DNA from 3 places in the Nocardiopsis sp. NPDC058631 genome. Region 2 is predicted to be linked to each of the others. Evidence: riboswitches for the same ligand, from Rfam matches in the RefSeq annotation. Region 2 holds a riboswitch; each other region holds the start of a gene.

Region 1 (7,681 bases), on a different contig from region 2:
GGCCGAACCGGTCGTTGTGGAAGGCGCGGCTCGTGAGCGTGACCCGGTCCAGCTGCTGGTGCGCCGCCGCCAGCAGGTCGGGGTTGTGGTGGCCGAAGTTCATGGCCGAGTATCCGGCCAGGCAGTCCAGGTACTTCTTTCCCTCCACGTCCGTCACCCAGGCGCCACGGCCCTCGGCGATCACGACGGGAAGGGGTGCGTAGTTGTGCGCGGATCGCGCCTGTGCCAGCGCGATGTGGTCGGCGCTGGAGAGTCCTCGTCCGCCGGGGTCTCCGGCAGGGTCCTGCTGGCCCAGATTCTGGGTGGTGTCCATCTAGCCGCTCCGATCACCATTGACCGATGTCAGACAGTAGATACCCACCGGATGGCCCTGTAGAGCCGTCCGGCGGGCGATCCCCAAGAGTTGAGCAGATGATCCCGTGAGCCCACAAGGGGTGAGGCGTATCACAGATCGCCCCCCTGGCCCGAAACCCGCGCGCGACGACACCCTCCAGGCCCCCTGAGCGGGCCCCTTGCATCCACCGTGACCTGCGATAACACCCTGGGTGACGCGCTCCACAGCCCTGACGGCGATCGGGCCGCCCTCTGCGGGGTACCGTCGCACCAACAAGCCACAGTGCCGCCGCGAGCCCCTCCGCCGTGGACGGCCCGTCGACCCACGTCAGGGAGGCCGGAAGTGCCCACCGCCGTGTCCCCAACGTCCGCGGACGCACCCTTCTCCCTCGCCGCGCTGCTCGCCGCGGTGACCGACGCGGTTCCCGACCGGACCGCCCTGGTCGCGGGGCCCCGGCGCCTCACGTACCGGACTCTGCACGAGCGCTCCGTGCGCCTCGCCCGCCACCTCGTCGGCGCGGGCGTGGCCCCCGGCGAACACGTCGCGATCTTGGCCTACAACCGCGCCGAGTGGGTGGAGTCCTTCCTCGGGGTGCTGCGCGCCGGCGCGGTCCCCGTCAACGTCAACTACCGCTACGTCGCGGGTGAGCTGCGGCACGTCCTGGCCGACTCCCACGCGGTCGCGCTGATCGCGGAGGACTCCCTGGCCTCGACGGTCTCCGCCGTGCGACCCGACCTGCCCCGGCTGCGCCACGTGCTGCTCGTCTCCGACGGCTCCGCGCGCGGCACCGAGGGGGTCGACTACGAGGAGGCCCTGGCCTCCGCTCCGCAGGACGCGGCCCTTCCGCCGACCAGCGGCGAGGACCACTACCTGCTCTACACGGGGGGCACCACCGGCTATCCCAAGGGCGTGCTGTGGCGGCAGGCCGACATCTTCCGCGCCGCTCTGGAACGGCGTTCGCCGGGAGCGCCCCGCGCCCGGACCCTGGACGACGTCGCCCAACGCGCCGCCCGCTGTTTTCCGCAGCGCATGCTGGTCCTGGGGCCGCTGATGCACGCCGCCGGGCAGTGGAACGCCCTGAGCATGCTGCTGTGCGGCAAGCAGGTCGTGCTCTCCACCGACCGCAGCTTCCGCCCGGACCGGGTGCTGGAGGTGGCGCACCGCGAGGGCGTGCACACGGTCCAGCTGGTGGGGGACGCCATGGCCCGCCCGCTGGCCCGGCACCTGCTCACCGAGCCCGGCCTGTGCCCGGGGCTGACCGCGGTCCGCTCCGGCGGCACGCCGCTCACCCCGCAGGTGCGCGGCCTGTGGCGCGCCTGGCGCGAGGATGTCGCCCTGGCCGACTCCTATGGCGGATCGGAGACGGGCGTGTGCGGTTCGGCGACGGCGGCCGAGGGCTCGCCGTCGGAGGGGGCCGAGACCTTGGCCGGGGCCGTCGACGGCCGCAGCTTCACGATGGGCGGCAGCATCGCGGTGCTGGACCAGGCCCTGCGCCCCCTGTCGCCGGGCTCGTCGGAGGTCGGCCGGATCGCGCGCACCGGACGGATCCCGCTGGGCTACTACAACGACCCGATCACCACGGCCCGCACCTTCCCCACCGACGCCGACGGGCGCAGGTGGGCCCTGTCGGGCGACTTCGGGACCCGGGCCGAGGACGGGTCGATCGTCCTGTTGGGACGCGGGAGCGCCGTCATCAACACCGCCGGGGAGAAGGTGTACCCGGAGGAGGTGGAGGCCGCCCTGAAGGCGCACCCCTCGGTGGAGGACGCGATCGTGGTGCCCGCCTCCGACGAACGGCTCGGCCAGCGGGTGACCGCGCTGGTCTCCCTCGCCGCCGGCGCCCGTCTGGAGCAGGCGTCGCTGTTGGAACACTGCCGTGTGCGGCTGGCGGGGTTCAAGGTCCCGAGGACCGTCCACTTCGTGGACCGGGTGCGGCGCACGGCCGTCGGCAAGCAGGACTACCGGTGGGCGGCGTCGGTCGCCCGGGACGGTTCGGCCTCGCGTGGGACCGCGGGGACCGTGTCCCCCGGCCCGCTGCGGTACTGACGGCCGCCATCTGCGGCGTTGTCCCGGCGCGCGGGCGGGGGTGGTGACCGCCTCTGGCGGAGGACCGCACCCCGCCCCTAAAAAAGTACGGTTTTCGGATGCCATCCGCTTGATCCACCACAGGGCCAAAAAGAACGACATTCAAGGACAAAGTCCACGTGGGGGTTCTGACAACCCCTCCGCGGCGGCTCTCGGCGGGGTGCGGACGACCCCCGCTGTCTGCGGTGCCCGCCCAGAGCGGCCCCCGCCCCTTGTACCTTAGATCCCGTCGGCCGCAGTCTCCGGCCGATTCGGACGGTCCCCTTTCTCGCCTCATCCCCCACCCAGCGCACGTTCGTGTGCGCGGTGACACCCTTAGGACGGAGGATGGCGCGCCCCCTCCCGGGCTTCCCGGGCCGCGCCCAACTACTCAGATGGCCAATTCCGTAGGCTCCTACCTCTTCAACGCGGTGCGCGGCGGCGCCGTGGGCGCCTCTGAAGCGCTTCCCGGCATCAGCGGCGGCACCGTCGCCCTCATCGTCGGCCTCTATGACAAGCTCATCGGCGGCGCGGGCCACATGGTCAGCGGAATCAAGAGGTACGTGACAGACGTCCCGCGCGGGCGCGGCAAGGAGCGCGCACAGGAGCAGTTCCGCCAGGTGGACTGGAGCGTCCTGGTCCCCGCTCTGGTCGGCATGGTGATCTTCCTGGTCCTGGCCGCCCTCCTGCTCGCGCCGTTGGTCGACGCCTACACCCAGTACGCCTACGCCCTGTTCTTCGGCCTGGTCCTGGCCTGCCTGTGGATCCCCTACGCCGGGGCCGGCAGGCCCTGGAAGGCAGGGCACTACGTCGTGGCACTGGTGTTCGCCACAGCCGCGTTCCTGCTCACGGGACTGCCCGGCGCCAACCTGCCCACGCACCCGGTGGTCGTCTTCCTCGCAGCCGCCGTGGCCGTCTGCGCCCTGGTGCTGCCCGGCCTGTCCGGCTCGTTCATCCTGCTCACACTGGGCCTGTACGAGCCGACGATCAACGCCGTCGGCGACTTCGACATCGCCTACCTGGGCATCTTCGCCCTGGGCATGCTCACCGGCCTGTCCCTGTTCGTGAAGTTGCTCCAGTTCCTCCTGGAGAACTTCCACCACATGACCCTCGTCGTACTCACCGGCCTCATGGCCGGATCCCTGCGCGCGCTGTGGCCCTGGCAGACCGAGTCCCGTGAGTTCCTCACCCCCACCGACGTCCCCGTGACCGTCGCCTTCATGGTCGTCGGCTTTGCGATCGTGACCGCGGCCATCGTCTGGGAGCGCCGCAAGCGCACGCAGGCCGAGGCCCTCCGCGTCTCGACCGGCGTCTGACCGGCAAGAACGGAATCCACTGCTCATGCCAGCGAATCTGTGGACGGCGTCGAACCCGGCGATGGAGGGCGAGGTCGTCCACGAGTACGAGGGGTTCATCGGCTGGGTCCTGAGCCTGATGACGACCCTGGGCGAGCCCGGTGTCGGTGTGGCCCTGTTCATCGAGACCTTCTTCCCCCCGATGCCGAGTGAGGCGGTCCTGCCAGGCGCGGGGTTCCTCGCCTACGACGGGCACATGAACGTGTGGCTGGCCATCGTGTGGGCCACGGTCGGCTGTCTGGTCGGCGCCTGGGGCTTCTACGCGATCGGGGCCCTGCTGGGCCGGGACCGCACCAAGTGGCTGGTGGAGAAGACCCCCTTGCTGGAGGTCGAGGACTTCTACAAGGCCGAGCGCTTCTTCGCCCGCTTCGGCGGCCTCGCGGTCCTGCTGGGCCGGTGCGTGCCGCTGGTGCGCAGCTTCATCTCGGTCCCCGCCGGTATCGAGCGGATGCCCATCCTCAAGTTCTCCGTGTACACCGTGATCGGCTCCGCCGTCTGGAACTCGATCTGGATCGGACTCGGCTACGCCTTCGGTCCGGCCATCAAACCGATCCTGGTGCAGTGGAGCGGCCTGATCAGCAACATCGTGCTCGCCGTCATCGCCCTGCTGTTCCTGTGGTTCGTCGTCGTCCGCGTACGCAAGCTGCTCAGGGCCCGGCCCGCGGACAACGCCCCCACCGCCTGAGCCGCGCAGGCGGGCGTACGGGCCCCCTCGGGCCCGTACGCCCCCCACCAACGTCGGCCGCACGGGCCCGACCACACACTGAGCGGGGCCGCCCACACGGCGGCCCCGACGGCGCGGGGTGCCGGTGGCCCAGGCCACCGGCTGAGAGCACACCCGTCGAACCTGCCCTAGTTCGTACTAGCGAAGGAACGCCCATGAGCGCGTACAACATCGTCTCCGTCGCCGGCAGCGACCCCAGCGGGGGCGCCGGGATCCAGGCGGACCTCAAGGCCTTCTCGGCCCACGGCACCTTCGGCATGACCGTGGTCACGGCCCTGACCGCGCAGTCCACGCGCGGCGTCGCCGGGGTCCACCCGATCCCCGCCGAGTTCGTCACCCGCCAGATGGACACCCTCTTCTCGGACGCCACGGTGCACGCGGTCAAGGTCGGCATGCTCGGCACCGCCGAGGTCACCGTGGCCGTCGCCGAGGCGATCGGGCGCCACGAACTGCCCCACGTGGTCGTGGACCCGGTGATGGTCGCCAAGAGCGGCGACCGGCTGCTGGAGTCCTCCGCCGTCGAGGCCCTGCGCACCCGGCTGCTGCCGCGTGCGGACCTGCTCACCCCGAACCTCCCCGAGGCCGCAGACCTGCTGGACGAGCCCGAGGCCACCGATCTCGCGACAATGCGCGACCAGGCACGCCGCCTGCTGGAGTTCGGTCCGCGCAGGGTCCTGATCAAGGGCGGGCACCTGCCGGGCGGGGAGAGCGTCGACATCCTCGTCTCACGGGACGCCGACCCGGTCGAGTTCCGTGCGCGGAGGGTCCCCACCCGCAACACGCACGGCACCGGGTGCACTCTGTCCTCCTCGATCGCGGCCCTGCTGCCGCAGCGCCCGGACGCGGCCTCCGCCGTCGGCGACGCCAAGGCCTACCTGACCGAGGCGCTCCGGCACGCGGACGGGATCGACGCCGGAGGCGGGCAGGGGCCCGTGCACCATTTCCACGCCTGGTGGAAGTAGGCGCCGTCAGCGTACGGGCTCCATGACCGCGTCCGGGTTCCGCCAGTCGGGGTCGGCGAAGAACCTCCTGGTCTCGGCGACCACGACCGGCGACAGCAGGAGCAGCCCGATCAGGTTGGGCAGCGCCATGAGCCCGTTGGCGATGTCGCTGAACAGCCACACCGCGTCGATCTGCGCGGTGGCGCCGACGAAGATGAACGCGATGAACAGCACCCGGTAGGGCAGCACGAACACGCGCCCCGCCAGGTACACCACGCACCGTTCGCCGTAGTACGCCCAGCCGAGGATGGTCGTGTACGCGAAGACCGCTATCGCGCAGGCGACGAAGACCGGCCCCAGGGCCGCCAGTTCGGGGCTGATCCGGCCGAGTCCGACCTCCATCGCCGCGGTGGTGAGCAGGACCCCCCTGTTGCCCCCCTCCGCCCCCTCGGCCTCGGCGCCCTGCCACACCCCGGTCGTGATGATCACCATCGCGGTGAGGGTGAGCATGATCAGGGTGTCGATAAGGGTCTGCGTCATCGCGACGAGTGCCTGGCGGACCGGCTGGCCGGTCCTGGCCGCGGCCGCGGCGATGGCTCCGGTGCCCAGGCCGGCCTCGTTCGAGAAGACGCCGCGGGAGACGCCCTGGCGGATGACGCACATCAGGGTGGCGCCGGCGAAGCCGCCCACCGCCGAGGTGCCGGTGAAGGCGTCGCCGATGACCAGGGCGAAGGCGGGACCGATCCGGTCGTGGTGTACCGCCAGGACGAGCAGGTTGATGAGGACGAAGCCGGTGATCATGAACGGCACGACGGCGGAGGCGACCCTGCCGATCCCCTTGATGCCGCCGAGCACGACCACGGCGGCCAGCAGCATCAGGACGAGTCCGGTGGTCCGCTGGTCCACTCCGCAGACGTTGTTGACCGCGTCGGCCACCGCGTTGGCCTGGGTGCCGTTGCCGATGCCGAAGGCGGCGATCGCACCGAAGACCGCGAACCCCCAGCCGAGCAGGCGGCCGAGCCCTCCGGGGAGGCCCCTGCGCAGGTAGTACATCGGGCCGCCGGCCTGCTCCCCCCTCTCGTCGGTGACCCGGTACTTCACGCCGAGCAGGGCCTCGCTGTACTTGGTGGCCATGCCGAGGACGCCGGTGACCCACATCCAGAAGAGGGCCCCCGGGCCGCCGATGCCGATGGCCAGGCCCACGCCGGCGATGTTGCCGACCCCCGTCGTCGCGGCGAGGGCCGTGCTCAGGGCCTGGAAGTGCGAGATGTCGCCCCTGACGTCCTGGCCGGTCTCCTCCCTCCGGACGAGGGCGAACCACAGGGCGTGGGCGAGCCGGGTGAACTGGAGCAACCGGAGCCGGACCGTCAGGTAGCTCCCGGTGACGAGGAGCAGGGGGAGGAGCACGAGCGGACCCCAGACGACACCGCTCAGTACTTCGGCCATGTCGAGGAACAGGTCCACCGGGGTCTCCGTCTCGGTGCGCGTCGGCCCGGGACCACCGGCATCGTTCCACGAGGTCCGGCGGCCCGGGGGGTCGTGCCGACGCTAGTGGACACCGATCGGCCGCGTCGGGTAATCGCGACAACATGCGAAGAACCCGTGTCCTGGGGCGCGCGTCCTCACCGGAGGCCGGGGGCTACCGCCCTCCGACGGCCTCCGGTTCCCGGGGGCACGGGCGGGCCGGGGTCAGGATTCGTCCTTCTGGTCGAGGGCGAGCCTGCTGAGTGCCGCGGCGGCCCGGTCCGGGTCCGCGCCCCGGCCCACCGCGATGCCGAGCAGGTAGGTCGTGAGCGGGGCCGCGGGGCGGGCCACGGAGTGGGCGGCGTCCCTGGCCAGGTCGAGGACGCGGTCGACGTCCTCCTTGCCCAGCGGGTCGGTGTCGGCCAGTTCGAGTTCACGGCGGACGGCTTCCGCCCATTCGACGAGGGTCACCGGGTGACTCCTTGGAGAGGGATGTCGGTCACGTCAGGTGATCATAGCCACCTGGGGGTCACCGGGCGGCCACGGGCGCGCACGGGCGGGTCACCGTCCGCTCGACGAACCCACGCCTGCGCGTCGGGAGCGGTTCCCCCGGCTCCGGACCGTGGTTCATCCGGCTCTCCTAGGCTCGGGACCAGCCTTCCCCCGGCGTTGGGAGCCCCCGCATGTCCCCGACCGAGCCCTCTCGGCCGCTTCGCGTGGCGATCGTGACAGAGTCCTTCCTTCCGCAGGTCAACGGAGTGACCACCTCCGTGTGCCGGGTCGCCGACCTGCTCGCCTC
Region 2 (7,681 bases):
CGTCAGTCGTCCTCGTCGAAGTCTCCGAAGTCGATCCCGCCCGGGGTCGCGGTGATCGTGATCTCCGTGCCCTCCGGCGCCTTGCCCGTGTGCGACTGGTGCGACACCGCCCTGCCGCCGAGGATCCGCTCGACCTTCACGTCGAACCCGGCCTCCTCCAGTTCCTTCTTGGCCTCACGCACCGGCATGCCGACCACGTCGGGGATCGTGACGCCGGGGGGGCCGGTCGAGACGGTCAGGGTGACCTCGCCGTTGGCGCCCACGCTGGCACCGTTGTCCGGGCTCTGCCGGATCACCCGGCCCTCGTCGACGTCCTCGCTCTCCTCCTCGACCACCACGACGGTGAGGCCCAGGTCCTCCAGGGTCGTGGTGGCGGCGGACTGCTCCTCGCCGACCACGGCCGGGACGGAGATGCTGCGGCTGACGGTGATCGTGACGGTGCCCTCCCGGTCGGCCTCCGCACCGGCCTCCGGGTCGGTGGAGATCACCTCGCCCGGAGGGACGTCCTCGTCGTCGACGTCCACCTGTTCGAGGTTGTCCGCGGAGAACCCGAGGTCCTCCATCGCCGCGAGGGCGTTCGCGGAGTCCTCGCCCCTCAGGTCGGGCATGGTCACGTTCTGCGGGCCCTGGGAGACGTACACGGTCACCTCGTCCCCGGGGGACAGGCGCTCGCCGGACTCGGGCTCGGTCCGCCCGACGCTGCCCGGCTCGGCCTCGCTGTAGACGGGCTCGTCGGAGAGCGTGTAGACCAGGCCCTCGTCGAGGATGGCCTCGCGCGCCGTCTCGGGGCTCGACCCCACCACGTCCGGAACGTTCTCGAACCGTCCGACCAGGAACCACCAACCGGCGAGGAGTACCACCAGGGCCAGGACCACGGCGCCGACACCGATCAGCAGCTTGCGGCGCCGCCGGTCGCCGCCCCCGCCACGGTAGTCGTCGTACTCGTCGTCATCGTCGTAGTCGTCGCCCCGCAGGCCCCCGCTGTTCATGTCCACGACCATGGTCGCGTTCTCGGTGCCCGGACCGGCCCCGCCCGCGATGAGCTGGGGAGCGGTGACGGAGGCCGTCGCGGCGGACGGGACGACGGGGGCGAGGGGGGCGAGGGGCGCCTCACCGCCGGACGGCGAGGCCGGCAGCCGGTGGAGGACCTCCAGCACCTTGGCGAGGTACTGTCCCGCGTTGCTCGGACGGTAGCGGGGGTCGCGCTCCGTTGCCTTGGTGACCAGTGCGTCCACCGCGGGCGGAAGCCCCGGCAGGAAGTGCGAGGGCCGCGGCACGTCCTCGTTGACATGCTGGTAGGCGATCGCGATGGGCGTCTCGCCGGTGTGCGGCTGGCCGCCGGTCAGCAGTTCGTAGAACATGATGCCCGCCGCGTACACGTCGCTGCGGGCGTCGGCGACGCCCTTCTCGATCTGCTCCGGCGCCAGGTAGGCGGCGGTACCCATAAGGGTGCCGGTACGGGTGAGGCCCTGGTTGGACTGCTCCACGGCGCGCGCCAGACCGAAGTCGGCGACCTTGACCCGACCGTCCTCGGTGAGGAGGACGTTCTCCGGTTTGACGTCGCGGTGGACCATGCCGGCCTGGTGGGCGGCGCCGAGCGCGGCCAGGACCGACGCCATGACGTTCAGGGTCTCGCGCGGGGTCAGGCGGCCGCGGGCCTTGAGCAGGTCGCGCAGGGTGCGGCCGGGCACGTACTCCATCGCCAGGAACACGTGCCCCTGGTCCTCCCCCTGGTCGAAGACCTGAACGACGTTGGGGTGGGAGAGCTTGGCGACGGAGTGGGCCTCGTTGATGAAGCGCTGGACGAAGGTGGGGTCCTGTGCCAGCGACGGGTGCATCACCTTCAACGCCAGACGACGGTCCAGTCTCAGGTCGTGGGCGACGTAGACGGTCGCCATCCCGCCTCCGGCGATCCTGGACTCGACGAAGTAGCGTCGGTCGAGGGTCGCGCCTACGAGCGGGTCGGAAGTCGTCATGTCCACGGCGGAGTAGTGTCCTTGCTGCGGGAAGCGCGGGCTGTCGCGGTTGGTGGCGCGTACCCGGCACCGGGTGTCGAACCGACACGATAGCGGAAGCCCACACCAGGTCTGCCCCGCGGTTCGCGGTCGCGTCGCGCCCCACCGCCCTCGGTGGCGGGCGTTCGCGCCTGGGTCTTCGGCGAGCGTACGGTGCCCTCCGTCGGGCCGCACACCCATCCCACGGTAGGGGACGGCACCAAACGTCCAGGGAAGGACGCCCCGGAACCTCGCCGACGGACGCCCGCGGACCTCCCGGGCCGGGACCCGGGACCGCCCGACCCCGCGGCCTTCCCGCGTCGGGGGCCGCACGGCCGCACCCCCCGCGGGTGGAGTCGGTCACCGTCGAACGGAAAGCGCGCCCCCCGTACCCGCGGGGGCGCCCTACTCCACTGCGGGAGACGAGGCGAGGGCGTGTCGACGCACCGGGATGCGTCCCGCCAGGCGGGCGTTCCTGCCCGCCCGGACGGCGTCGCGCATCGCGGCGGCCATGCGCACGGGGTCCTGCGCGCGGGTCACGGCCGTGGCCAGCAGGACCGCGTCGCAGCCCAGCTCCATCGCCAGGGCGGCGTCGCTGGCGGTACCGATCCCCGCGTCCACGATCACGGGGACCCCCGCCCCCTCCACGATCAGCTCCAGGTTGTGCGGGTTGCGGATCCCCAGGCCGGACCCGATCGGCGCGGCCAGCGGCATCACCGCCGCGCACCCCAGCTGCTCCAGGCGCCGGGCCAGCACCGGGTCGTCATTGGTGTAGGGCAGGACGGTGAAACCCTCGTCCACCAGCTGTTCGGCGGCGTCCAGCAGCTCCACCGGGTCGGGCAGCAGCGTGTGCTCGTCCGCCACGACCTCCAACTTCACCCAGTCGGTGCCCAGGGCCTCGCGCCCCAGACGTGCGGTGCGCACCGCGTCGGCAGCCGTGAAGCAGCCGGCGGTGTTGGGCAGCGCGCGGATCCTGTTGCGGGTCAGGACGTCCCACACCGACCCCTGGGAACCGGGGGAGACCCGGCGCATCGCCACGGTGGTCAGCTCCGTCCCGGAGGTCACCAGGGCGTCCTCCAAAACGTCCAGGGACGGTGCCCCGCCGGTGCCGGTGATCAACCGGGATCCGAAGGCGGTCCCGGCGATCACCAGCGGGTCCTCGACCTGCCCGTCTCCGTGTCCGGTCATGCTCAGCCTCCCTGAACGGCGGTGAGGACGTCCACGCGGTCGCCCGCGTCCAGCGCACCGGCCGCCCACGCGGTCCGGCGCACCACCTCGTCGTTGACGGCCACGGCGATGCCGCCGGGGATCGTGCCGCCGCCGGGTGCGGTCAGGTCGCGGACGACCGCCTCCACGGTGGTGCCGTCGGCGAACTCGCGGAGGTCGCCGTTGATGATCAGTTCCACTGCCTCTCCTACTCCCACGTCGTCATGTGCGCGTTCCCGGTCGCCCGGTCCGCGGCGAACCTGCGCGCGTACTCCGGCAGGGCGCCGGTCGTGAGGGCGCGCGCCATGACCTCGCCGGTGACCGGGGTCAGCAGGACCCCGTGCCGGAAGTGCCCCGCGGCCAGGTGCAGGCCGGGGACCCGGGTCGGCCCCAGAAGGGGTTCGTTGTCGGGCGAGCCCGGGCGCAGGCCCACACACGTCTCGGTGACCTCCAGCTCGGTCACCCCCGGGACGAGCTCCCGCGCGTCCCTCAGGACCTGCCAGAGCCCTCCGGCGGTGAGCGAGGTGTCGTACCCCAGCTCCTCCTGGGTGGCACCGATGACCACCTCGCCGTCGGCGCGCGGCACCAGGTAGGTCGTGAAGCCCCGCACCAGGCCCCGGACCGTGCGGTTGACGAGGGGCGCCTCACCGGCGGGCATGCGGGCGCGCAGGAGCTGGCCCTTGACCGGGCGCAGCGGCGGCACCACCGGTTCGGGTACCGCGACGCGGTCGCCCCAGCACCCGGCGGCCAGGACGACCTGGTGGGCGGGCAGGACCCGGCCCTCGGCCAGGCGCACGCCCAGCCGGGCGCGGTCGGGGCCGGGGTCCAGGATCTCCTCGGCCCTCTGGGCGATCTCCGTGACGCCCGCGCGCCCGCCCGCGACGGCCAGGGCGCGCAGCAGGAGCCGGGGGTCCACGGAGTGGTCGTCGGGGGCGAGTACCCCGCCGCGCACCGACGGGGCCAGCATGGGCTCCAGGCGGCGGCACCCGCGGCTCGTGAGGCGTTCGGTGGTGATGCCCAGGCGTTCCTGGAGCCGGTGCAGGTCGGTGAGGACGGCCATGTCGTCGCGGTCGAAGGCGACCAGGAGCGTTCCGGTGGCGCGGTAGCCCACACCGATCCCGCTCGCCTCCTCCAGTTCTGCGACGAACCCGGCGTACATGCCCGCGGAGCGGACACCGAACTCCATGAGGGGTTCCTCGCCGAACGCGGCCTCGGTGGCGGGGGTGAGCATGCCGGCCGCGACGGTGGAGGCGGCGCGGGCCCCGGCGGGGTCGGTCACCGGGTCGGGTTCGACCAGGGTGACGCGAAGGCCCTGCTGGGCGGCCCGCCAGGCGGTGACCCGGCCGACGAGGCCGCCGCCGACCACGACGACGGTCTGTTCCTGCCGCGCCGCGGAACCGTCGTCGGTAGGACGAATCGTTCCCGGGCGGGGCCGGTCCGGTGCGCGCACGGGGCTGGTTCCACTCCCTTCGCCGGCATGACCCGGATCAGGTTCGTGCGGTCGGAGGCTCGCAGCCTCCCTCTCAGCCGGGTCCCACCCGGCTCCCGCGGGATGTGTAGAGGTCTGTCCCCATTCTAGAACCTCCTCCCGGGGCGGGCGGCAGTGGTGGGGATCTCCACGGAGGACGGCCCCGCCCGCCCCGGAAGGTGCCGGGGTCCCGCGCGGATGTGGCAGATTGGTGGGGTGACACGAAGCGATATCGACATCGACACGCTGGTCGGCGAGTGGCTGACCCTCAAGGAGGCGGCCGCGCCGCTCGGCGTGAGTCCCAACCGCATCAAGACCCTGATCCGCGAGAACCGCATGATGGGTGTGGTCCGCGGAGGCCAGCTGTCCGTCCCCGCCGCCTTCATCGACGGCGACGACATCGTCAAGGGACTGCCCGGCACCCTGGTGCTGCTGACCGACGCGGGCTTCTCCACGGAGGAGGCCCTGCGCTGGCTCTTCACCCCCGACGACACCCTGCCGGGCTCGCCCATCCAGGCGATGCGCGAGAACCGGGGTACCGAGGTGCGCCGCCGCGCCCAGGGACTGGCCTTCTGACGGGCTGACCCCAGGCGCCGCCGGGCGAGGGCCTAGGGTGGGCGGGGTGAGGACCAGCCACGGAACCAGCCTGCGCAAGCGCCTGGACGCGTCCCTTCTGTACCTGTGCACCGACGCTCGGACCGGGCGCGGCGATCTCGCCGAGTTCGCCGACGCCGCCCTGGCCGGGGGAGTGGACATCATCCAGCTCCGGGACAAGGGGCTGGAGGCCCGCGAGGAGATCGCGGCCCTGGAGGTGATGCGGGAGGCCTGTGAGCGGCACGGAGCCCTCCTCGCGGTGAACGACCGCGCCGACATCGCCCGTGCCGTGCGCGCCGACGTCCTACATCTGGGACAGCGCGACCTGCCGGTGCCCATGGCCCGCGACATCATCGGGGCGGACCCGGTCATCGGGCGCTCCAACAACGACGCCGCCGCCGCGGCCTCCTCCGCGGAGGAGGCCGGGAGCGACTACTTCTGCGTCGGCCCCACCTGGGCCACCCCCACCAAGCCGGGCCGCCCGGCCGCGGGGTTGTCCCTGGTGGAGAGGGCCGCCGCCCTGGGCACGGACCGCCCGTGGTTCGCCATCGGGGGGATCGACGCGACCAACATCGACGCGGTGCTGGAGGCGGGGGCCCGCCGGGTGGTGGTCGTGCGCGCCATCACCGAGGCCGAGGACCCGTGCGCGGCAGCGGCCGCGCTGCGGGAGCGCCTGACCGCCCGCAGCGGGGGCTGAGGGGGCAGGTGCGCGCGCCCCGGCCTCACGGCACGAGGAGGACCTTGCCCAGGACCCGGCGCTCCTCCAGGGCCCTGTGGGCCTCCTCGGCCCGCTCCAGGGGCACGGTCAGCCCCACATGCGGCGCCACCTGCCCGCTGCGGGCCAGCTCCAGGATCTGGTGTACGGCCCCGTTCGGCTCCCCGTCCTCCTCGGACTCCAGGTCGAAGAGGCCCAACACCGTGATCCCGCGGCGTTCGGCCTCCTCCGCGTCGACCTGCGAGAAGCGTCCGCCCGCGGAGCCGTAGCCGAGGAAGCGCCCTCCGTCGGCCAAGGCGCCGAACGCCGCCTCCCCGAGGTCGCCGCCGCTGCCGTCCAGGACCACGTCGACCCCCCGGCCCCCGGTGGCCTCGCGCACCCGTTCCACCCACCCGGGCACGGAGTAGTCCACGGTCGCCTCCGCTCCCAGCCCACGGGCGAACGCGAGCTTCTCCGGCCCGTGGGCGGCTCCCACGACCCGGGCCCCGGCCGCGCGGGCCAGCTGGACGGCCAGGCTGCCCGCCCCTCCCGCCGCCGCCAGTACGAGTACCCACCTGCCGGGCCCGAAGCCGCCGCTGTGCCGCAGCGACAGGGCGGTCGGTCCGTCGTGCAGGAGGGCCAGGGCCTGCTTCGGGTCCAGGCCCTCGGGCACGTCGACCAGCCCCGAGGCCGGGACGGCGACTCTCTGCGCGTACCCGCCGAAGGGGGGCACGGGCACCCCGCCCTCCGGGTCGGCCCGGCCCGTGTCGGTGACGACCACCGCGCCGACCCGGGCCGGGTCCACCCCCTCGCCCGTCCGGACCACCGTCCCGGCCACCCCGGCGCCGGGGACGTAGGGGGGCTCGACGGGGAAGTAGTCCAGCCCCCACCCGCCGCGTACCAGCGTGTCCAGGTACATCACGTTGGCCGCCGCCACCTCCACCAGGACCTGGCCGGGGCCCGCCTCGGGCTCGGGAACCTCCCGGGCCACCAGGACCTCCGGACCGCCGAACCCGTCCACCCGTACCGCACGCATGCCGTGTCTCCTCGCTGTGCCGCCGTGCTTTTGCACCGACACCCCACAGCCTGGTACCTCAATCAATATTTAGGTCAAGTCGTGGGTCGGAGCCCCTTCGAAGGCATGGCGGAACCGCCGTGCCCGGGGCACGGCGGTGGCGGGACGGGCGGGATCAGACGGCGACGTGCGACAGGGCGCTCGGATGGCGCCGGAGGAAGCCCTCGATGGACTGGGCCGGGTGCCCGGTCAGCTTCGGCACCGTCGGCGCGACCTCGTCGAGTTCCCCTGCGGCGATGGCCGCGTACGACGACGCCCACCCCTGGACCGCCCACTCCGGGGCGCGGCTCGTGCGGCGCGACTCCAGCGCCTCCTCCCAGGTCTCGGGGACGTACCGGACGGAGCGGCCGGTGAGCGTGCCCAGCTTGTCCACCGTCGCCCCCAGGGACAGGGCCTCCGGCCCGGTGACGTCGTAGGTCGTGTTCTCCGAGGCGAGCGCGGTCGCCGGATCGGTCAGCACGGCCGTCGCCACGTCCGCCACGTCGTCCCGGGACACCCACGCGACCCTGCCGTCCCCGGCAGGTCCGCGTACCACGCCGTCGTCGCCCACCCAGGAGGGCAGCAGGTCCAGGTACAGGCTGGGTCTCAGGAACGTGTACCGCACACCCGTCGACCTGATGTGGGCCTCGGTGTGGAAGTGCGTACGCGCG
Region 3 (7,681 bases), on a different contig from region 2:
CCGGTCCAACCGGATCACGGCCACCGCCGGGTGGTCCGGATCGGCCTCCACGCGCACGAACTCGCCCACGAACTCCACCTCTTCCACTTCGACGTCACTGTCCTGGGCCACCTAACCACCCGGGTCAGGAGAACAGCAGCACCAGGGTCCCGAGCCGCGAGGACAGCGCGTACGCCGCCGCCAGGAGCAGGGCGGCCCCCGTGAGGAGGAGCGTGTCCGCGACCCGCCAGCGGCTCTCCCGGGCCCAGGTGCGGGGCCCCGTGCCGAACGCCCGCGCGTCCATCGCCGTGGCCAGCAGGGTCCCCGTCCGGATGGACCGCACCAGCAGCGCGAACAGCCTGCCGAAGAACAGCGTGACCATCCGCACCGGGTTGCGCCCGGCCTCCAGGCCGCGTGCCCGCCTCGCCAGGGTCACGGTCCGCCACTGGTCGGCGAGCAGGGGGATGAGCCGCAGCGCCGCCAGCACCCCCATGGCGGGACGCTCGGGCACCTTGAGCCTCTGCACGAGCCCGTCGGACATCTCCGTCGGATCGCTGGTCACGGCCGCGACCAGGCCGGGGAGGGCGATGGCGAGCAGGCGCACCGCCGCACCCAGTGCGCCCTCCGCCCCGTGCTCGCCGTACAGGTAGTTGACCAGGCCGTTGGACAGACCCATGAGCAGGAACGGACCGCCCAGGACGAGCAGCGTGCGCCGGTCGATCCCGCTGAACGGCAGGAGCAGCAGCACACCGGCCAGGACCACGCCTCCGGTGACCGCGTCCACCGCGGGGATCAGACCGATCCCCAGCACCAGGGCGGCCAGCAGCTTGGCCGCAGGGTTGAGCCGGGCGAGCCAGTAGCGCGCTCCCCCGTCCTGCGGCACGTCCAGGGTCAGGGCGTCGCCACCCGTCCCGTTCCGGTCCTGCGACGCACTCATCCGCCCACCTCCCCCGTCCCCGCGACCGTGTCCGGGACCGCGCGGCCCTCCGCCACGCGCACGCGCACGTCCGCGAGGTGCCGCAGGAGCAGTTCGTCGTGGGTGGCCATGACGACGGCCCGCCCCTCGGCCCTCAGCGCCCCCAGCAGCTCGACCAGCTCCGTCCACGTCCGGGTGTCCTGGCCGAAGGTCGGCTCGTCCAGGACGAGGACGTCGGGCGCGTGCGAGGGGCCCGAGCTCAGGGCCGTGGCCACCGACAGCCTCCGCTTCTCACCGCCCGAGAGGGTGTAGGGGTGGACGTCGGCCAGCCTGGTCAGGCGCAGCCGCTCCAACAGCTCGTCCACCCGGCGCTCCGTCTCCGCCTCGCCCGCCCCGGCCCGCCGCGGCGCGAAGCGCAGCTCGTCCCGCACGGTTCCGGTGACGAACTGGTCCTCCGCGTGCTGGAACACGGTGCCCACGTGCCGGGCCAGGAGCCGTGCGGGCCAGCGCACCAGCGGGCGGCGGTCAGCGCCGGCCAGGGGGCCGCGCGGAAGGACCTCGCCCCGGTGGGGTCGGGACAGCCCCGCCACCAGTGACAGCAGCGTGGACTTACCCGCCCCGTTGGGCCCGGTCAGGGCGGTCGCGGTACCGGCCGCGACCACGAGGTCCACGCCGTCCAGCACCACCCTTCGCGGCGCGGCGCGCATGCCCAGTTGGAAGGGGGTGCGCGCCGCGACGCCCACGGCCTCCAGACGGGGGCCGCCGCCCGGGGCGGGGGCCAGGTCGGGCACGGGGCCGTTCCCCGGGATCCACACTCCCCGCTCCGCGAGGGAGCGCCCGTGCTCGGCGAACACGGCGGAGGGGTCGCCGTCGGCGATCACACCGCCGCCGGGTTCGACGACCACGACCCGGTCCACCAGACCGACCACGTCCGCGACCCGGTGCTCGACCAGGACCAGGGTCGCCTCCGTCTCGGCCAGCAGGCGTTCCAGGACCCCGCGCACCAGCGCGGCACCGGCAGGGTCGAGGTTGGCGGTGGGCTCGTCCAGCAGGAGCAGGCGCGGCCGCATCGCGAGCGCCCCGGCGATGACCAGCCGCTGCTTCTCACCGCCCGACAGGGCGCCGGTGGAGTGGCGCCGCCCGTACGGGAAGCCGACCGAGTCCAGCGCGTGGTCCACCCGGGGCCAGATCAGGCTGGGGTCCACCCCCAGGTTCTCCAGGCCGAAGGCGACGTCGTCGCCCGCGCGGGCCATCACCAGCTGCGTCTCCGGATCCTGGCCGACCAGGCCGACCGCGCCCCGGCTCCGGTCGGCGGGGCGGCCGTCGACCAGCAGTGTCCCCTCCTGGTCTCCGTTGAGGGCGCTGTCGGGGCCGGTGAGCCCGGCCAGGGAGTGCAGCAGGGTGGACTTGCCCGCTCCGGAGGCTCCGAGCAGGAGCACGCGCTCACCGGGCTCGACCGTGAGGTCGACCCCGCGCAGCGCGTACGTGTCGCGGCCGGAGTGGCGCCAGCCCCAGCCGGACAGCTCGACACGAGCGCCCCGACCCCCGGTGGACCGTGCGGCGGGCGGTGCGGTCGGGTGCTGCGCGGTCGCCCCGGCGGGACCGCGGCGGTTGTGGTCGGCCACGGGTCAGCCCTTGGCCGACGGGAAGGGGGCCAGCGCGCCGGACCTGGCCAGGGCGGTGGTGAGGAGCCGTGCGCCCACTCCCGCGATGACCGCCGCGCTGATCACGACGATGACGCCGTAGACGACCTGGAGGTGCAGGGGCCAGGCCACGTTGTAGGCGATGTTGTCGCGGATGGCCGGGGAGAGGCCGGCGACGGCCGCCGCGAGCACGGCCACGCCCATGCCCCAGCGCCGGTAGCCGAAGGCGAGGAAGACGAGCTCGGGAAGGATGCCCTGGAGCGTTCCGTCGAGGATCACCGTGACCCCCCACTGGGTGCCCAGGACCGCCGACACAGAGGAGGCCGCGACCGAGGTGAGCAGCGCGGCGCCGGGCTTGCGGATGATCAGCCCGCCGAGGACGCCGGAGAGCAGCCACATGCCGTAGACCACCGCCTGCGCGGGCGGGAACCCGACGAAGAGCGGCGTCGTGACCGACCAGACGATGTTCCAGAGCCAGAAGACGACGCCGACGGCGACGCCGATCACGGCCGCCACGACGATGTCGACGGTGCGCCAGCCGCGCAGCTGTCCGAGGAGGTCACGCCAGAAGCCGGTGCGGCGGGGTTCGGTACTCATCAGGTGGTGTCCCTTCGTCGGGGTGGACGAGGGCCCATGTGGCCAAGAGCGGCGCCGGACGGCACCGCGCGCCGGGGGGTCCCGGTTGCGCGGGAGCACGCCTTCCGGAGACGGGTTCCTACGACTTCCTTCGCTGGCATGACCCAGATCAGGTGTGTAAGGGTCTGCGGCCTGGGCCGCACTCTCAGCGCTCACGCGCTCCCCTGTCGGTTTCACTCCATTATGCGTCAACAACGAGGGCCGTGGGGTGTTTCCTCCCCACGGCCCTCGTCCGCGCCCGGGACACCGAGCGGTCCCGCCTCCCCGCGGAAGCGGTCAGGCGTCGTCGTCCTCCTCGTCGCCCCCGCCCCTGGGCGGCTTCGCCGACGGGTTGCCGTACGCCTTCGGCGACGGGCCGAAGCTCTCCGCCGGGAGGTCGGCCGTGGCCTTGCGCATGGTGGCCTGCCAGATGGGGCCGGGCAGCGTGCCGCCGTAGACGATGCCGTAGTAGCGCCCGCCGATGGTCACGCCCTGGAGCGGGTTCTCCTCACCGCCGCGCATGTCGCCGACCACGACCGAGGAGGCGAGGTTCGGCGTGTGTCCGGCGAACCAGGCGTAGGCGGCGTTGTCGGTGGTGCCGGTCTTGCCCGCGGCCGGGCGTCCGAGGCCGAGGCCGTTGGCGGTGCCCCCCTTGAACGTCTGCTGGAGCAGGTGGTTGACCCCGTCCGCGACGTCGCGTCGGATCCTGCCCTCCTCGCACTCGCTGCGGACCTCGACCTCCCGGGTGCCCTCCTCCCCCTCACGGCCGATCCGCACGGACGTCACCGGGACGGGCTCGCAGTAGGTGCCCCGGGCGGCGAAGGTGGCGTACGCGTTGGCGACGGTCAGCGGGGACACCTCCTGGTCGCCCAGGGTGAAGGAGCTCCAGACCTCCAGCGGTGCGCCGTCGGCGCGGTGGATGCCCACCCGTTCGGCCATCTCCGAGGTCTCGCAGAGGCCGACACGCTTCTGGAGCTGCGCGAAGTAGGTGTTCACCGACCCCTTGGTCGCGCTGATCATGTTGTGCTCGCCGCCGTCGCTCTCCCCGGCGTTGCTCACGCTCCACCCGGACATCACGCCGCCGTCGCAGTTCTTGAGCCCCCCGACCGAGACGCTCTTGGGCGAGGAGAAGCTGGTGCCGTAGTCCAGCCCGGAGTGCAGGGCCGCGGCCAGGGTGAACGTCTTGAACGTCGACCCCGCCTGGTAGCCGAGCGAACCGCCGGCCTCGCTGTCCACCGCCAGGTTGATGGAGGTCGTGCCGACCTCCTCGTCGTCGAAGCCGTAGCGCAGGTTCTGCGCCATGCCCCTGATCCGGCCTGTGCCGGGCTCGACGACCGCCTGGGCGGCGAACTTGGTGGACTCCTCCGCCGGGACGTACTTCTCGATGGCCTCCTCCGCGGCCCGCTGCACGTCGTTGTCGAGTGTGGTCCGCACGGTGATGCCGCCCTTGGTGAGCGCCTCCTCGCGCTCCTCCTGGAGCTCACCGAGCACGTTGGAACCGCGCAGCCAGCGCATGACGAAGTCGCAGAAGAACGGCTGCTCCCCGTGGTAGCAGCTGCCGCCGCGCTCGGTCGGGTCCAGGGCCAGCCCCCTGCTCCCGTGCTCCTCGACCTCCTCCGCCTCCAGGTGACCGGTCGCGCCCATCCGCTCCAGCACCAGGTCGCGTCGTTCGCGCGCGGCCTCGCGGTTGGTGAGCGGGTCGTAGTAGGAGGGGCTGCGCACGAGTCCGACGATGGTGGCGGCCTGCGCCGGGTCCAGGTCGGCGGCGGAGACGGAGAAGTAGCGCTGGGCCGCCACCTCGATGCCGTACGCGCCCGCCCCGAAGTAGGCGAGGTTGAGGTAGCCCTCCATGATCTCGTCCTTGGTGAGGCGGTCCTCAAGGGCGATGGCGTGGCGCAGCTCCAGCAGTTTGCGTCCCAGGGTCTGCTCGCTGGCGCGCTCCACCTCCTCCTCGGTGGAGGCCTGTTCGATGAGCAGGTTCTTGACGTACTGCTGGGTGATGGTGGAGCCGCCCTGGGTGTCCCCCTGCGCGGTGCGCATGGCGGCGCGCAGGACTCCGCGCAGGTCCAGCCCGGAGTGCTCGTAGAACCGGTCGTCCTCGACGGCCATGAGCGCGGCGGGCACCCACGGGCTGATCGCGTCCAGGGGCACCACCTCGCGTTCGCGGTCGGCGACCTCCGCGATCGGGTTGTGGTCGACGTCGGTGAGGAGCACGCGCTCCGCCACCGGTGAGACCTTCAGGTCGCTGGGCAGGGCCATGAACGCGGCGGCCGTGTCCCTGCCGACGAGCCCCAGCCCGCCCACCCACGGCATGACCAGCGCGGCGACCAGCAGTCCGGCGACGGCGCCCATCCCCGTGAGCCGCCGGAGCGCGTCCTTGCGCTCCTCGGCGGTGCCCTCTCCCTGCCCGTGCCCGTCCCCGGCGCCCCAGGACGACACCCGGTCCCTGAGCGCGCCCACCAGGGGCAGGGCGAGCAGGTCGGTCCGCCTCTTCCGGCGCGGCGCCTCGGACCCGCCCTCCGCGTCGGGCTCCGGAGCGGTGGGCCGGTCACCGGCACCGGGTTGCGACGCGTCGGCCCGGTCGTCGGAGCGGCCCACCTCCCCCGCCTCCCCCGGGTGCCCCGGCGCCCGGTCTCCGCCCCGGTCCCCCTTCTCCTGCGGCGGACCGTCCTGGTTCGGCTCCGTCACGTCGCCCCCCCCTCGGCCGTGTGACGCCCTGACCCCGCCTCGCGCGGACAGGGCACTGCACCGTCCACGCTCGCAGAGGAGCCGTAAAGCCCGTCGTGCCGAATCCGGCGTGTCACCGAAAAGCTTGCCCAATCCGTGGCAAAGCGCCCGGATCGAACGCACCCACGGAACGCCGCACAGCCGGGGCACGCCCGGCCCGCGCCGGGCGAATCCGCACCGGTACGCGGACTCCCGCGGCGACAGGCGTCCGAATGCGAGACAAAAGGTTCCCCTGTGGTCATTCAGGAACGCGGGAATGTCCGGAATACGTCCCGACACCCATGGGGTGCATTCGGTGATCCCTACCCACCACCGCGCACCGCCCAACATGACCGATCAGTTTTCCGTCCTTTCATCTCAGATCACCCGAAAACAACTACAGAGGCTCCTGAATCAGGTGTCTTCTTATGGCTGATTTGCGAGGTTTACCCAGGCGAAACCTGACAAATACCAGGCCCAGGCACCTAGGGCCAGTGTGAGGAGAGTCACATTAATTATCCGGCCTCGACACTCCGCCAAACACCACAAGAGGGCAGACGATAGACAGCGGGGTGCACCGAAGCCGCAATCCGGACAGTTTTAGATCCGCCTCTTCGTTAACTCCGTCTTGCGTTGCATTAACACCAGGTTATTTCTTCCTTCCGCAAGAAAAATCGATACCCACATCGCCCGAACCACGACAATGACGGTGTAGCCAGTGATCGGACGCCTGCCCATCCTCGACATCTCTCCAGACAACGACCTCGGCCCGGTGAAAGCGGTACCCGGAGAACGCTTCACCGTGGGCGCGACGGTCATCCGCGAGGGCCACGACTCCCTTGCCGCCGGAGTCGTCGTGTACTCGCCCGAGGGGCGCCGCGAACGCCTCGTGCCCATGCGTGAGTACGCGCCCGGTACCGACCGCCACGAGGCCGAGATCAGCCTCCCCCACGAGGGGGTGTGGTCGTTCTCGGTCGAGGCGTGGACCGACCCCTTCACCACCTGGGACCACGCCGCCCGGGTCAAGCTGCCCCTCGGGCAGGACACCGAACTCGTGCTGGAGGAGGGCGCTCGCCTGCTCGCCCGCGCCGGCCGCCGCGTCCCCCGCACACCGGTTCTCACCCGGGCGGCCAAGGTGCTGCGGGACACCACCAGGGATCCGCTGGACCGCTTCGCCTCGGCGCTCACCTCCGAGGTCCTGGCCGAGATGGAACGCCACCCGATCCGGCGACTCGTCACCAGGTCCCGGCGCACCGGCGTCGTCGTGCACCGCGAACGGGCGCTCTTCGGCTCCTGGTACGAGTTCTTCCCGAGGTCGGAGGGCGCCCAGCTCGGCACCGCCCCCGGGCAGCAGCGCTCCGGGACCTTCGCCACCGCCGCCAAACGCCTGCCGGCCATCGCCGGGATGGGCTTCGACGTCGTCTACCTGCCTCCCGTGCACCCGGTCGGCACCACCCACCGCAAGGGCGCCGGCAACACGCTGTCCGCCTGCCCCGGCGAGCCCGGATCGGTGTGGGCGGTCGGCTCGGCAGACGGGGGCCACGACGCGGTCCACCCCGACCTGGGCACGATCGCCGACTTCGACGCGTTCGTCGCCGAGGCCGCCGAGCACGGTCTGGAGATCGCCCTGGACCTGGCCCTCCAGTGCTCCCCCGACCACCCGTGGGTCACCGAGCACCCCGAGTGGTTCACCACCAGGGCCGACGGCTCCATCGCCTACGCCGAGAACCCGCCCAAGAAGTACCAGGACATCTACCCGCTCGACTTCGACAACGACCCCGAGGGCCTGTACACGGAGATCCGACGGGTGGTCCAGCACTGG

The links. Region 2 has a riboswitch for thiamine pyrophosphate ahead of thiO (glycine oxidase ThiO). Riboswitches for the same ligand answer to the same signal wherever they lie in the genome.
Region 1: another riboswitch for thiamine pyrophosphate. It lies ahead of thiD (bifunctional hydroxymethylpyrimidine kinase/phosphomethylpyrimidine kinase); the one in region 2 lies ahead of thiO (glycine oxidase ThiO).
Region 3: another riboswitch for thiamine pyrophosphate. It lies ahead of ACFWTE_RS21745 (ECF transporter S component); the one in region 2 lies ahead of thiO (glycine oxidase ThiO).

Annotation. Positions count from the first base shown of each region.
Region 1 covers NZ_JBHXQY010000010.1:71,580-79,260, reverse strand. The annotation lists gene rocD (ornithine--oxo-acid transaminase) at 1-313, opposite strand, end outside; gene ACFWTE_RS05995 (acyl-CoA synthetase) at 689-2,380, shown strand; gene ACFWTE_RS05990 (DUF368 domain-containing protein) at 2,794-3,714, shown strand; gene ACFWTE_RS05985 (DedA family protein) at 3,740-4,438, shown strand; TPP riboswitch at 4,543-4,644, shown strand; gene thiD (bifunctional hydroxymethylpyrimidine kinase/phosphomethylpyrimidine kinase) at 4,633-5,439, shown strand; gene ACFWTE_RS05975 (alanine/glycine:cation symporter family protein) at 5,446-6,882, opposite strand; gene ACFWTE_RS05970 (DUF6457 domain-containing protein) at 7,108-7,353, opposite strand; gene ACFWTE_RS05965 (glycosyltransferase family 4 protein) at 7,599-7,681, shown strand, end outside.
Region 2 covers NZ_JBHXQY010000137.1:58-7,738, forward strand. The annotation lists gene pknB (Stk1 family PASTA domain-containing Ser/Thr kinase) at 3-1,982, opposite strand; gene ACFWTE_RS27980 (thiazole synthase) at 2,400-3,182, opposite strand; gene thiS (sulfur carrier protein ThiS) at 3,185-3,400, opposite strand; gene thiO (glycine oxidase ThiO) at 3,409-4,617, opposite strand; TPP riboswitch at 4,647-4,759, opposite strand; gene ACFWTE_RS27995 (Rv2175c family DNA-binding protein) at 4,867-5,244, shown strand; gene thiE (thiamine phosphate synthase) at 5,291-5,959, shown strand; gene ACFWTE_RS28005 (zinc-binding dehydrogenase) at 5,985-6,992, opposite strand; gene ACFWTE_RS28010 (SDR family oxidoreductase) at 7,147-7,681, opposite strand, start outside.
Region 3 covers NZ_JBHXQY010000074.1:12,052-19,732, reverse strand. The annotation lists gene ACFWTE_RS21760 (enoyl-CoA hydratase/isomerase family protein) at 1-69, opposite strand, end outside; gene ACFWTE_RS21755 (energy-coupling factor transporter transmembrane component T family protein) at 125-916, opposite strand; gene ACFWTE_RS21750 (ABC transporter ATP-binding protein) at 913-2,418, opposite strand; gene ACFWTE_RS21745 (ECF transporter S component) at 2,524-3,135, opposite strand; TPP riboswitch at 3,244-3,350, opposite strand; gene ACFWTE_RS21740 (transglycosylase domain-containing protein) at 3,451-5,592, opposite strand; gene ACFWTE_RS21735 (maltotransferase domain-containing protein) at 6,578-7,681, shown strand, end outside.